2 regions of the Marinobacter sp. E2 genome follow, and region 1 is predicted to be linked to the other one. Evidence: predicted binding sites of a transcription regulator. Region 1 holds the regulator's gene; the other holds the start of a gene.
The links. Region 1 encodes sigma-54, which starts transcription at its own class of promoters, with help from an activator protein. Its sites were predicted from a motif close to ANTGGCATNNANNTTGCTNT; they were not measured.
Positions count from the first base shown of each region.

Region 2: the regulator sigma-54 is predicted to act here: its motif matches at 5,203-5,222, upstream of AC0J1C_RS15450 (sigma 54-interacting transcriptional regulator).

Region 1 is NZ_CM146911.1:2,657,839-2,665,004, forward strand. It holds gene AC0J1C_RS12105 (ATP-binding cassette domain-containing protein) at 1-415, opposite strand, end outside; gene AC0J1C_RS12110 (KpsF/GutQ family sugar-phosphate isomerase) at 800-1,621, shown strand; gene kdsC (3-deoxy-manno-octulosonate-8-phosphatase KdsC) at 1,621-2,205, shown strand; gene lptC (LPS export ABC transporter periplasmic protein LptC) at 2,202-2,786, shown strand; gene lptA (lipopolysaccharide transport periplasmic protein LptA) at 2,770-3,303, shown strand; gene lptB (LPS export ABC transporter ATP-binding protein) at 3,315-4,040, shown strand; gene AC0J1C_RS12135 (RNA polymerase factor sigma-54) at 4,191-5,720, shown strand; gene hpf (ribosome hibernation promoting factor) at 5,825-6,133, shown strand; gene ptsN (PTS IIA-like nitrogen regulatory protein PtsN) at 6,221-6,691, shown strand; gene rapZ (RNase adapter RapZ) at 6,720-7,166, shown strand, end outside.
Region 2 is NZ_CM146911.1:3,372,288-3,379,453, forward strand. It holds gene AC0J1C_RS15430 (alpha/beta fold hydrolase) at 1-98, shown strand, start outside; gene AC0J1C_RS15435 (cation:proton antiporter domain-containing protein) at 135-1,709, shown strand; gene senA (selenoneine synthase SenA) at 1,727-3,094, opposite strand; gene AC0J1C_RS15445 (SLC13 family permease) at 3,245-5,068, opposite strand; gene AC0J1C_RS15450 (sigma 54-interacting transcriptional regulator) at 5,365-6,744, shown strand; gene AC0J1C_RS15455 (transporter) at 6,758-7,166, shown strand, end outside.

The DNA.
Region 1 (7,166 bases):
TCAGATGACGAGCTCCGCGCAGGCCAACCGCCTCGAGCTTCATCAGGACTATGTCACGAATCATGTCTTCCGGCAGCCGGGTGTGAACTCGCAGCGGAAAGGCCACGTTCTCGAACACAGAAAGATCCGTGAACAGGGCCCCACTCTGGAACAGCATGCCCATGTTCTCACGCAGGGTATAGAGTGCCTTGCGCTTGAGCCGGGGCACCTCGTGCCCGTCCACCACCACCTGGCCGGAATCCGGCTTGAGTTGCCCGCCAATCAGGCGCAGCAGCGTGGTTTTACCGGTACCACTGGGGCCCATGATGGCGGTGATGCGGCCACGGGGAATGCTCAGCGTTATCCCATCGAAAATACGGCGTCCGGAACGGGAAAAAACGACATCCTTGAGTGTAATGTAAGCCGGCGAATCCATAGTCCTTACCTTTCGAAGTGTGGCTACATTATGCCAAGGAGCCTGCAAGCTCAATCCATGGTGGGGAAATACTACCCGAAATCCACTGACCGCCATGATCAGTTTGACTGATCTTTCGATCACCGGGCATCGTTAGCCGTTGAAAATGATATACTCCGGGAACAATTTTCGATGTCACTTTTCAGCGGCATTTTCCAGAGACGCGACAGCCAGGCCCCAAGCCCGATGACCGACCAGACTGCAACCGACTTTCGTACCTCCGCCCTGCGTGCCATCCGCATTGAGCGGGACGCCATCGACGCACTCGAAGGCCGCATTGGCGAACAGTTCGACCGTGCCTGCGAAGTTATCATGGCCTGCAAGGGCCGGGTTGTGGTTACCGGCATGGGCAAGTCCGGCCACGTTGGCAACAAGATCGCCGCCACCCTGGCCAGCACGGGCACGCCCTCATTTTTTGTGCATCCGGGCGAAGCCAGCCATGGCGACATGGGCATGATCACTCCCCAGGATGTGGTCATTGCGATCTCCAACAGCGGCAACACCAGCGAGGTGGTTACCATCCTGCCACTGATCAAACGCATGGGTGCGCCGCTGATCAGCATGACCGGCAACGCCAATTCGACCCTCGCCCGGGAGGCAGTGGCCAACCTCGATGTGAGCGTGGCGGTGGAAGCCTGCCCGCTGGGCCTGGCGCCCACTTCATCCACCACCGCGACTCTGGTCATGGGCGATGCGCTGGCCGTGGCCCTGCTCGAGGCCCGCGGTTTCAGTGCCGAGGACTTTGCTTTCTCGCACCCCGGCGGCAGCCTGGGCCGAAGGCTTTTGCTGAAAGTCTCCGACATCATGCACTCCGGCGATCGCATTCCGGTGGTCAATGAGAGCACGCCTCTCAGCGGCGCCCTTCTGGAAATCTCCCGCAAGGGCCTCGGCATGACCACCGTGGTGGACGATCAGGGCAAGCTTACCGGGATATTTACGGACGGCGACCTGCGTCGGACGCTTGATCGCTCGGTGGATATTCACAATACCCCCATCCGCGAGGTTATGACCCGGCACGGCAAAACCATCGAGGCCGACCACCTGGCGGCAGAAGCCCTGAACATCATGGAAGAGATGAAGATCAATGCCCTGCCCGTGCTCGATGCAGGCGGCGCCCTCGTGGGAGCAATCAATATGCACGACCTGTTGCGAGCGGGTGTGATCTGATGGCCGGCAGCACCAGAGCCCCGATATCCCACCCGATGATGCCCGAATGGCCCGAGGACCTGCTGGAGAAAGCCCGCAGGATCCGGCTGATTGCCCTGGACGTCGATGGCATCATGAGCGATGGGCGGCTGTATTTCAGTGCCGCCGGCGACGAACTCAAGGCGTTCAACATTCTTGATGGGCTGGGCCTGAAACAGCTGATGGGCGCGGGCATCACCGTGGCAGTCATCACTGGCCGCCAGTCACCACTGACGGAAAAGCGGATGCGCGACCTCGGCATCCGGCACCTGATGCAGGGCCGTGAAGACAAGAAAGTGGCGCTGCAGGAGCTGGTGAGCACCATGCACATCACCCCCGACGCCATCGCCTATATGGGCGACGACCTGCCGGACCTGCCGGCGCTGAGGTTCGCCGGCCTCGGTCTTACGGTGCCCAACGGCTACTGGCTGGTGAAACAGCATGCTGATTACTGTACCCGGACCAACGGCGGTGCCGGGGCCGTACGCGAAGCCTGCGATCTCATCCTGGCCGCCCAGGGCAAGCTCGACGCCGCACTGGAACCCTATCTGGAGCCGCAGCCATGAACGGGTTTGCCGATCGGCCCTGGCTGAGAATGCTGGCGTTGGGCGGCACGGTTGTGGCGGCAATTTTCCTGCTCTGGCGCAGTGACGAAGCGCCGGTTGTCGACCAGGAAGCGGCCGCGTTGCGGGGCGATGCCGAGCCCGACGGCTTTGTGGTCAACGGCAACTACCGGTCGTTTGATGAAACCGGGAACCTCGAGATCCGGTTTGCCAGCCCGCGGATAGAGCAGTTTGAAGAAAACAACCTGGCGACCATGGATTCGCCGCGCGCGGAACTCTACGGCGATGCCGACACCCAGCCCTGGATTGTGGAAGCGGATCGGGGCCGGCTGATACAGAACCAGGAACTGGTGCATCTCACCGGCAACGTGCAGGTGCTGCGCAGCGTAAGTGGGCGGGACACCACACTGACAACCCGGACCCTGACCCTCGATAATAACGAAGGCGTGGTGTTCACCGACGCGCCAGTGGAGATCCGGGATGTCACCGGCATCACCACCGCCGTTGGCATGAAGGCATGGATAGACGAGCGCATTCTGGAACTGAACTCCCAGGTGGAAGGATATTATGACACCGGAAACTAATGTACGTCGGCGCCTGGCGGCCGCGCTGGTATCACTGGCGATCATGGCCCCCGCTGCCGCCTTCGACCTCAACTCCGACACGCCGATCAAGGTAACGGCCGATAACGCGCGCCTGGACGATGCCAAGGGCATCGCAACCTACACCGGCGATGTCGAGCTGGAACAGGGCCAGACCCGACTCGATGCCGAGCGGGTGGTTCTGTACCGGGATGCCAACGGGCTCAGCCGGATCGAAGCCTCCGGCGAACCGGCCAGGTACCGCCAGCCAGCCCGCGACGGCAAGGGCGAGACCGACGCACGGGCCCTGAACATCACCTGGTCTGCGACCGACCAGCGCATCACCTTTGAACGGGAGGCCATCATTGAACAGAATGGCAACCTGTTCCGGGGCAACATCATTCATTACGATACCCAGGACCGCGTGGTCACTGCCGAAGGTGGCACTGACACTGGTTCCGGACCGGGCCGGGTCGAAATGGTCATACAGCCACGCAGTACCGACAGCCGCACTGAGTAAACAGGATTCCGATGGCAGTTCTGAGAGCCAGCAACCTGGCAAAAAGCTACAAGCAGAAGAAGGTGGTCATTGACGTTTCCCTGGAAATCCGCAGTGGGGAAATTGTCGGACTCCTCGGCCCTAACGGAGCGGGAAAAACCACCTGCTTCTACATGATCGTCGGGCTGGTTCCGGCCGACCGGGGCCGCATCACCATCGACAGCCGCGACATCACGCCCCTGCCGATGCACGGTCGCGCCCGCAAGGGCATTGGCTATCTGCCCCAGGAAGCCTCGGTGTTCCGCAAGCTGTCGGTTCGCGACAACATCATGGCCATCCTGGAAACCCGCCGGGGCATGGGCCGCGCCGAGCGGGAGCAGAAACTGGAGGAGCTGCTGGAAGAATTTCACATCACCCACATCCGCGACAGCGTCGGCATGGCGCTGTCGGGTGGCGAACGGCGCCGGGTCGAAATAGCCCGGGCTCTGGCCATGGAGCCAGCGTTCATTCTGCTGGACGAACCCTTCGCGGGCGTCGATCCGATTTCGGTCAGCGACATCAAGCACATCATTCGCCACCTGCGTGACAAGGGCATCGGGGTTCTGATCACCGACCACAACGTGCGTGAGACCCTCGATATCTGCGAGAATGCCTATATCGTTTCCGGCGGCCACATTATTGCCTCCGGCAACGCCGATGCCATCCTGGCCAATCAACAGGTTAAGGAAGTGTATCTGGGCGACGAATTCAGGCTGTGATACGAAGTGCGGATTGTTTTGATGACCTGCAGCAAGTAAACTCGGCAAAGAACTTGCTAGGGTAAATATAACCCAAGGCAAGTGACCGGCATATAACGACTTTTTTACTGGCTAAGGCACGAAGCGCTGATGAGTGACGGATCCTGAACCATGGTTATGAAAGCCTCTTTACAGTTAAAGCTGGGTCAGAGCCTGACCATGACGCCCCAGCTGCAACAGGCGATCCGGCTCCTACAGCTTTCCACCCTGGACCTTCAGCAGGAAATCCAGCAGGCGCTGGAATCCAACCCGATGCTGGAAACCTCCGAGGACGATGACCACCCTGACGCCTCCTCCGAGGGCCCGGAATCGGGCGAATCCGAATCCTCCGAACACACCGCCGAATCCCCGACCGAAACCCAGACCGACTGGGACGAAAGCGAGAACGGCCCGGACTGGGCGTCGGAAAACGACATCCCCGACAACATCCCCGATGATCTGCCGGTAGACACCGCCTGGGACGACATTTACCAGTCCGCGCCTGCGCCGGCGGCCCGTAACGACGACGAAAACGACCACGACTTCGAGACCCGCAACTCACCGACCGAAACCCTGCAGGATCACCTGGAATGGCAACTGAACCTCACGCCCATGAGCGAGCGGGACCAGGCCATTGCTCACGCCCTGATGGATGCGGTAGATGAACGCGGCTACCTGACCAGCTCCCTGGAAGACATTCACGCCGGCCTGCTGGATGAGGCTGAGGAAGACCCCCTTGAACTGGATGAAGTGGAAGCGGTGCTGCACCGCCTGCAGCACTTCGACCCACCAGGCGTCTTCGCCCGGGACCTTCAGGAGTGCCTGCTCATCCAGCTCAACCAGTTACCGCCGGAAACCCCATGGCTGGCACAGGCCCGGCTGGTGATCACGCACTACATCAATCTGCTGGGCAATCGTGATTACGCCCAGCTGCTGCGACGCAGCCGACTGAAGGAAGACCAGCTGCGGGAAGTGCTGGCCCTGATTACCGGTTTGAACCCGCGCCCGGGCGATGTCATTGACCGCGCCGAGCCGGACTACGTGATTCCGGACGTGATTGTGCGCAAGCACAACGGCCGCTGGCGGGTGGAACTGAATCCGGAAATTGCCCCGCGCATTCGGGTAAATGCGAGCTATGCTTCACTTATAAGGCGTGCAGACAGCAGCGCCGACAACACCTATCTGCGGGACCAGCTGCAGGAGGCGAAGTGGTTTATCAAGAGCCTGCAAAGCCGGAACGAAACACTGCTGAAGGTGGCCACGCGCATTGTCGAGCACCAGCAGGGGTTCCTGGACCACGGGGAGGAGGCCATGAAGCCTCTGATACTCTCGGACATTGCCCAGGCGGTGGAGATGCACGAATCCACGATCTCGCGGGTCACCACCCAGAAGTACATGCACACCCCACGGGGCATTTTCGAACTGAAGTATTTCTTCTCCAGCCACGTAAGCACCGACGAGGGCGGAGAATGCTCCTCAACGGCAATCCGGGCCATGATCAAGAAATTGATTGCTGCGGAGACGCCCAAAAAGCCGTTGAGCGACAGTAAAATTGCAGCCATGCTAGGAGAACAGGGAATCAAGGTTGCGCGACGCACCGTTGCCAAATACCGGGAGGCGATGCACATTCCGCCTTCCAACGAGCGCAAGCGGCTGGTCTGATCCCCTTAATGGGAGCGGCACGCAACACGGTATTCGCCGGCGCCGAGGGCGCCAGCACACAGACCGGCTCTCCGGAGCCGGCACGATGACAACAGGAGACGCCTATGCAACTCAATATTTCAGGCCATCACGTAGAACTGACTCCCGCACTCAAGGATTACGTTTCAGAGAAGTTCGAGAAGCTCGAGCGTCACTTTGACCACATCAGCAACTGCCAGGTGACCCTGGAAGTGGAAAAGGTACGCCAGATCGCGGAAGCCACGCTGCACGTGGTTGGTGGTGAGATTCACGCAAAGGCGGAAAACGAGGACATGTACGCGGCCATTGATGCCCTGATCGACAAGCTGGACCGCCAGATCCTCAAGCACAAGGAAAAGAATGTAGACCGGATGCACGGAAACGGCTCTCGTTAACCGGCCGTTATCGTGTAAGTCACACAAACGAGCTGCGACACGAACGACGTGTCGCAGCCTTTTTTTTAACGGAAACCCAGTCGATCCATGAGCGACACATCCCTGACCATAGACAACATTCTTGCGCCGGAGCTGACCCTTTGCCGGGTTGCGGCCTCCAGCAAGAAACGGGCCCTGGAGTTTATTGCCGAGCAGATAAACCAGCAGGACAACACGCTCAGCGAAACCCAGATTTTCAACAATCTGATTGCACGTGAGCGCCTGGGCAGCACCGGCATTGGCCAGGGTATTGCCATCCCGCACTGTCGGCTTGAAGGCCTGGATCACGTGGTGGGCGTGCTGATGACCCTGGAGGAAAGCGTCGACTTCGACGCCATTGATAACCAGCCGGTCGACCTGATTTTTGCGCTGATTGTGCCCAAGGAGGCCACCAGCGAGCACCTGGAACTGCTCAGCCAACTGGCCGAAAAGTTCAATGAGCGGTCGTTCTGTGACCGACTCCGGCAGTGCCAGGATGCCCGGACGCTATACGAACGCATGACCGTTACAGGCGGATGAGAGCTACCACAGCAGAGGACGTTTGGGCATGAAGCTGATCATCGTCAGTGGCAGATCCGGCTCGGGCAAGAGTACGGCACTTCATGTGCTTGAGGACCTTGGCTTCTACTGCATCGACAACCTTCCCATCGGTCTACTGTTTCCGCTTACCCGGGAGGCGGCAGGCCAGGCCAGTCCGGGCCGGCTGGGCAAGATGGCGGTGAGCATAGACGCCCGCAACCTGTCGGGAGAACTGGCGAATTTCGAGGACATCTACCGCAGCCTTCAGGGTACCGGCGTTACCGTGGAAATCATATTTCTGGACGCCGACGAACAGTCCCTGCTGCAGCGCTTCCACGCCACACGCCGCAAACACCCGCTGAGCGACGACAAAACCTCGCTGCGGGAAGCCATCAGCAGCGAGAAAACACTGCTGGAGCCACTGTCCAAGCTGTCAGACCTCTACATCAACACCACCGGCATGTCCATGTACGAA
Region 2 (7,166 bases), 710 kb from region 1:
TCCTGGACGGAGTTGGCCACGCGCCGATGATTGAGGTTCCGGAGAAATCCGCCCGATTGTTTCGCGAGTTTCTGGCTCAGTCGGTGAAAACGCGCTAGCCTTGCCTGGTTCCAAGCCACAACCTTGCATCACCCATGCCTGAAGCCATCTGGATCACCTTTGCCTTCTGTCTGGGCCTGCTGGTCAAGCTGGTAGGCCTGCCGCCACTGGTGGGTTACCTGGCCGCGGGCTTTGTGCTGAGCGGCATTGCCGAAACCACGGGACGTGTCATCGAAGCGACCGATGTCCTGCAGCACATCGCCCATCTCGGTGTGCTCCTGCTGCTGTTCACCGTTGGCCTGAAGCTGAAGCTGCGATCCATCGTCAGCCCCGAGGTGATCGGCGGCAGCCTCCTGCATTTCGCCATCACTTGCGCGGTATTCGCCCCGGGGGTCTACCTGCTCCTGGACGTCTCCTGGTCGACTGCGCTGATGCTGGCCATCGCCCTGTCCTTCTCAAGCACCGTGCTGGCGGCCAAGGTGCTCGAATCAAAACGGGAGCTGCGTGCGTTCCATGGCCGCGTCGCCATCGGCATCCTGATCATGCAGGACCTGATTGCCCTGGTGGTGATGAGTCTTGCTGCGGGCAAGACGCCGTCACAGTGGGCGCTGATTGTGTTTGGCCTGCCCCTGCTGCGACCGTTCCTGTTCCGGCTGCTGGACGCCAGTGGTCACGATGAACTGCTGGTGCTTCTCGGGCTCTTGCTGGCCCTCGTCGTCGGTGGCCTTGGTTTTGAGGCGGTCGGCCTTAGCTCCGAGCTCGGTGCCCTGATCTTCGGTGCCATGCTCGCCAACCACCCCCGCGCCCAGGAACTGTCCAAGTCGCTCTGGAGTGTGAAGGAAGTCTTCCTCGTCGGCTTTTTCCTGCAGATCGGCATCGGTGGCCTTCCGGACACCGATGCCCTTGTATTCGCCGTTGTGGCGGGGCTTGTCCTGCCGCTCAAGGGTCTTTTGTTCTTCTTCCTTCTCCTGGCGTTCCGGTTGCGGGCCCGCAGCGGCTTCCTGAGTGCCCTGGCGTTGACCAACTACAGCGAATTCGGCCTGATTGTCGCCAGCGTCGCGCTGCCCGAGTGGCTGGTTCCCCTGGCCATTTCGGTCTCGGTATCGTTCCTGGTGTCGGCGCCTCTGAATCGCTTCTCCCACGGCATTTACGAGCGCTATGCCAGAAACCTCAGCCGGTTTGAAGGCAGCAGGCATCACCCCGACGAGCAGCCTATTTCCCTGGGCGACACCCGGGTGCTGATCATGGGGATGGGCCGTACCGGCACCGCCGCCTACGACTGGCTCGCCGACGACGAAGCCCGGCTGATGGGGCTGGATTCGGATCCGGCGAAAGCCCGCCAGCACCAGAAAGCCGGCCGCAATGTGGTGTTCGCCGACGCCGAGGATGCCTCCTTCTGGAACGGGCTGCATATGCCGGCGGTCGAGTCGGTGATCCTGGCAATGGGCGACATTGAAGGCAAGCTCATCGCCGCGCGTATGCTCAGGAAGCTGGGTTTCAAGGGCTATATCGTCGCCCACACCCTGTACGAGGACGAAGCGAAGCAGATCCGTGAGGCGGGCGCCGACGAGGCCTACCTGACCATGAGTGAAACCGGCGTGGCGCTGGCCAGTCACATCACCAACAGGAGCGCTGCGAGATCGGCACCGCTCTCAGGCACGGCTGACTAGCGTCGGAGGCTTCCCGCCTACGGGTCTCCAAGTGCACAGGTACGGAAGCCGGTATACGCATCATTGCGCAGCGGCAGATAGGCCTGGCGATAGGTACCGCGTATCAGGCAGGACGACGTGGCGCAGCTGCCGCCACGGGTTACCTTGTGGTCGCCGAACTGAAGGGTGGACATGAACGGATACACATCCACCTTGAAGCCGTCGTACGGGAAGAACTGACTGCTGGTCCACTCCCAGACGGTACCCGTCATCTGTCTGCAGCCGAAGGGGCTGTCGCCCTCGGGGTAATCGGTGACGGGATTCTGGGCCATGGCCCGACCGTCGAGATCGGCCCTGCGGTCGTCCGGCGTGTCATTACCCCAGGGGAAACGACGTGCAGGCCCGCCCGGTCGGTTGCCAAGCGCCGCCACCTCCCATTCAAACTCGGTGGGCAGCCGTCGACCGGCCCAGTGACAGTAGGCCTCGGCCTCCCAGAAAGTCACGTGGGTGACCGGAGCCTCCGGATTCAGCAACTGCCACTGATCGAACAGCCGTTCCTGCCACTGACCCTCGTGCCAGCGCCAGTAAAGGGGGTGCTTCGGAGTCCGCATCAACGGTTCAGCACTGCCATGGACCAGGGCCACATCGGTCTCAGTCTGCAACCATTTGCGCCCCCCGAACGACCACAGCTCGGGCCGACGATAGCCACCGTCCTCGACGAATTCCCGGAACTCGCGGTTGCTGACCAGATGTTTCGAGATGGCAAACGCGTCCAGGCGAACCTTGAAGGCCGGCTTTTCATTGTCGAAAGCAAAGTCTTCACCGGCATAGGCCTCCGACTCGCCCGGCATGCCGATGAGCCACTCGCCGGCCGGAATCGTGACATCACCACCCTGCCCCTCGCCAGGTGCCGGCCGATAGCAGTCGGTGCCCGGCGGCGCCGGATAACCCACCGTCTGACGACACCAGATCAGCGACTCGATGTGCATGTTCTGGTGGTAAACAGCGTACCGGTACAGATAACGGGCCTGGTCGGTCAGCGGCTGGGTCCGGATGCGTTCGGCCACCCGGTCGTAGATCAGGTTGAAGTAGGCCAGGGTCTGCTCCCGCCCGGGGAACAGCTCGCGGTTCCACCGGTCCCGATGCTCCACGTGGAAGGAATCCCACAGATCGTCCATGGAAGGATCGACGCTGGGGGTGCCGTCCAGCAGATTGAACACGAAGACCTCGTAGAAGAAAGCGGCGTGGCCCATCTCCCAAAGAGGCGGATTGACGCCGGGATGGTAGGGTACGTCCAATGCCGATTCAGGCAGGGAGGTCACCAGGGCCTCGGTACGCTTCCGGGTCCACTCCAGCTGGCTCAGCAGCTCGGCTCTGGCTTCGTCGATTCGCTCTATCGTGGTCATATCACCCATCATCCACCTCAACCTGGCTGCCCATCAGCATAACAGACAGCGAAAAACGGACGCCAAACCAATTCAACCGGTCTTCTGCAAAAGCTGGGGTTTACGGACAGACAGCGCCATCGGATCGGATCCGCCATCAGCTGCGTCCGCTCAGACCCAGACCATCAGGATCAGGGGAGTGGCCACCAGGGTGACGATCACCGAAAGCGGCAAGCCCAGGCGCCAGTAGTCGCCGAAACGATACCCGCCAGGCTCCATGACCAGGGCATTGGACTGGTGCCCGACCGGCGTCAGGAAGGCGCATGAGGCACCGATGGCCACGGCCATCAGCAGCGCATCGGACGACACATTCAACTGGCTGGCAATGCTGAGGGCTATGGGAGCCACCAGGATGGCCGCTGCCGCATTGTTAACGACATTCGACAGCAGCATGGTGCCTGCCAGCACAATGGAAATCACCAGCCAGGGCTCACTACCGGAGCCGAGCTCAAGCATCCAGGACGCAATCAGGCTGGCCGCCCCGGTGCTCTCCAGGGCCTGTCCGACCGGAATCATGGCCGCCAGCAGGACAATCACCGGCCAGTCAATCGCGCGGTAGGCTTCCTGGTGGCTGAGCACACCGGTGAGCACCATCACGACGGCGCAGGCCACCAGCGCCACCGGAGGCGACAGCCAACCGGCGACAATCAGGGTGATGGCGGCCAGGAACAGCCCGCCGGAGAGCAGGCCACTGCGCTCCTGGCCGAATCGCAGACCGCGCTCCGCCAGGGGCAGGCACCCCAGGTTCTGCAGCGTCGCCCGCAGAGTCTGCTCATGTCCCTGGACCAGGAGGATGTCCCCGGACTGGAATCGGATATCACCCAGCCGTTTCTCCAGTCGCTGCCCCTGTCTGGCCACGGCAACAATGTTCAGCCCCCGCTGCTCCCGAAGGTTCAGGCGGTTTGCCGTCTGACCGATCAGCACGGACTCGGGCGCAATCACCGCCTCCAGCAGACGGACGTCCCCCTCTGCCAGAGCCGGCTCTTCGGGCTCGTCTGCCGAGTCCCCGTCGCCTTCCGGGTCATCGGCCTCGTCCTCCTCTGCTCCGGCAACGTTGGCAAGCTCCAGCTGGGTCTTGTCCAGAAACTCCTGCAACGCGTCGGTGCCGGCTTCCACCAGCAGCAGGTCGCCGCCGCGCAGCACGGAAAAGGTCGTCGGCGCCAGGTTACGCTTGCCATCCCGGATCAGCGCCAGCACCACCACGTCCTCCTCGGCATCGGCGCCGGTCAGGAGATTGTGCAGGGTAGCGCCGGCGTGGGAGGAATCCTCGGGTACCCGCAGCTCGGTCACGTAATCGCCGACGCTGAACAGCTTGCCACCGTCGTCGGCCTTGCCACGCCTTGGCGTCAGTCGCCAGCCAATCAGCGTAATAAAGCCAATCCCGGCCAGGGTGATGGCCACGCCAACCGGCGCAAAGTCGAACATGCCGAAAGACCCGGCCTCACGATAACTGGCAATGATGATGTTGGGCGGGGTGCCGATCAGGGTCATGGTGCCGCCCAGCAGCGATCCGAACGCCAGGGGCATCAACAGTACCGAGGGCGAGCGCCCGGCCTCGCGGGACATCCACACGGCCACCGGCATCAGCAACGCCAGGGCACCCACGTTGTTGATAAAACCCGAGCACAGGGCCACGACGGAAGTCAGCATCAGGACCTGCAGCGTCGGCCGGTGGCCAACCTTGCCCAGCAAACGTGCAAGACGGTCAACCACCCCACCATTCACCAGGCCCTGACTGATCACCAGCACCGCTGCCACGGTGACCACGGCCGGGTGCCCAAAGCCATCGAACAGCCGGTCGGACGGAACAATGCCGGTGACGGCCACCGCAAGCAGAGCCAGCAGGGCCACCAGATCAAAGCGGATCCGGTTCCAGACAAACAACGCCAGAGCGCTGGCCAGTACCGAGAAGATGATTATCTGATTGGCGGTCACACGGACTCCCTGGTGATCATCCCGTTTGAAGGCCGCGACACCCGGTGCCGGGCCTGTGTCGGCAAACTTTACAGGAAACGCCGAAGTTCGACAGCGCCGGCTTATAACCGACTGAATCGGCAACACCTGTTTGAACTGGCATATAACCTGTATAGCAGTTAACAGGAGTATTTTGCCTGTTTCCCCCAGCCGTTTGCGGTCACAGGGCAGTGATCGGATCGAGCCGTTCCGGTAGCACCAACCTTTACTGAACGCTGTGCAGTCCGTTTTCCCGACCCCTTCGCAGGAGAGTCGCCATGGAGGAAAAACGACCGCTCGTTTGGCTGTCGGCGGCATACCCGGATTTTCTCGCCAGCGAGCCCGTGTTCCGTGGCTGGCGACTGCTGTATTACTCATTAAAGCCGATGCCGGACAGCTCCGGGAGCGCCATGCCGGACCTCAACCCGGACGCCAGAGTCGGAGTATTTGATACCAGCGCACTGGCGTCAGACGCCCTGACAGCGCTCGCAAAAACCCTCGAGTGCCTTGCTCTGGAACGGTGGGTTGCCATTGTCGACGCCGACCAGCTTCGCAACCCCGAGCTGCGCCGCCTGATTCAACGATTCTGTACCGATTACCACACCCGGCCGCTGCAGCCGCAGCGCCTTGGCGCGCTTATCGGACACCTGTGGGGCATGTCCGTGCTTCAGGCAAGCCTCCCGGATACCCGGTCGGGCACCTACCACGACTGTGCACTTGTCGGTAACTCGCCGGGTATGGTGAGGGTCCGGGACTTACTGCAACGGTTTGCCCAAACCGACGAGCCAGTACACATCGATGGTGAAAACGGCACCGGCAAGGAGGCGGCAGCCAAGTACATCCACGGGCTCTCGGCGAGACGGGGCAAGCCCCTGGTGGTGGTAAATTGCGCCGCCCTGCCGCCGTCACTGACCCAGAACGAGCTCTTCGGTCATGAAAAAGGGGCCTTCACCCACGCCATGAGCGCCCAGAAGGGCCGGATTGAGGCGGCCCACGGCGGCACCCTGCTCCTGATGGGCATTGATGAACTTTCGACCGAGCAGCAATCCGCCATTCTCCGGTTCCTGCAGGAGGGTGTCATCGAGCGGTTGGGCGCCACTCACCCGATACGGATCGATACCCGGCTGATCGCCACCAGCACCCGCCCTCTGGACCAACTGGTTGAGGTGGGAGCCTTCCGGAGTGACGTGTTTTACCGGCTGGGGAGCCTGCATGTGCGCATGCCCCCGCTCCGGGAACGCCGGATGGACCTTCCGGCACTGGTTACCGGCCTGTTGTCGGCGACTGCCTCCGGCGGGCGCGGCCTTCGTCTCACTGATTCGGCCATGGTCTGCCTGACCGAGCACGCCTGGCCCGGCAATCTTCGCGAGCTCCAGAACCGCCTTGGTCAGGCGCTGCTGCTCAGCGAAGGGCCCTGCATTGAGCCACAGGATCTTGGCTTTCCCGTCGCCACCGACAACGCTCGAACAGAACTTTCCCTCGATGCTTTCCGTTCCCGGGCCGACCGTGAAGCGATCTCGGTCAGTCTTGCCCTGGCCCGGAACAACGTCTCGGCAGCCGCAAGACTGCTCAGGATCTCACGGGTCTCGATGTACCGGCTGATGGAAAAACACCAGTTGCACCACGGAAAAGCGGGGTGGAACACAGGACGCGAGTAAAGGAGAGTGATCAATGAACAGCACAGCGCTCTATCTGCTACCGGTGTTAACCGTCGCTTTCGCGTTGCCGGCGGCGTCGGAGGAGGCGGCCGACGGCGCCAGCGCCGCGGCACAGTCGGCTGCGAACACTACCCGCCAGGGCGGACAGGATCAGGCCACCGACATTGCCTCGATAACCGTGGACCGGGGTATTGTCACCCGTCCCGGGCGCCTGACCATCGAGCCCTCCTTCTCCTACGCACACAGTAACTCGACACAGGTCGCCGTTGAGGGGTACACAGTGATACCCGCTCTCCTGGTGGGCCTGATCAACATCTCCGAGATACAGCGGGACGTTCTGGTGGGCGCGCTGTCCCTGAAGTACGGTTTTACCAGCCGATTCGAGGCGTCGCTGCGAGTGCCCTACCTCAAGATTGACGAAG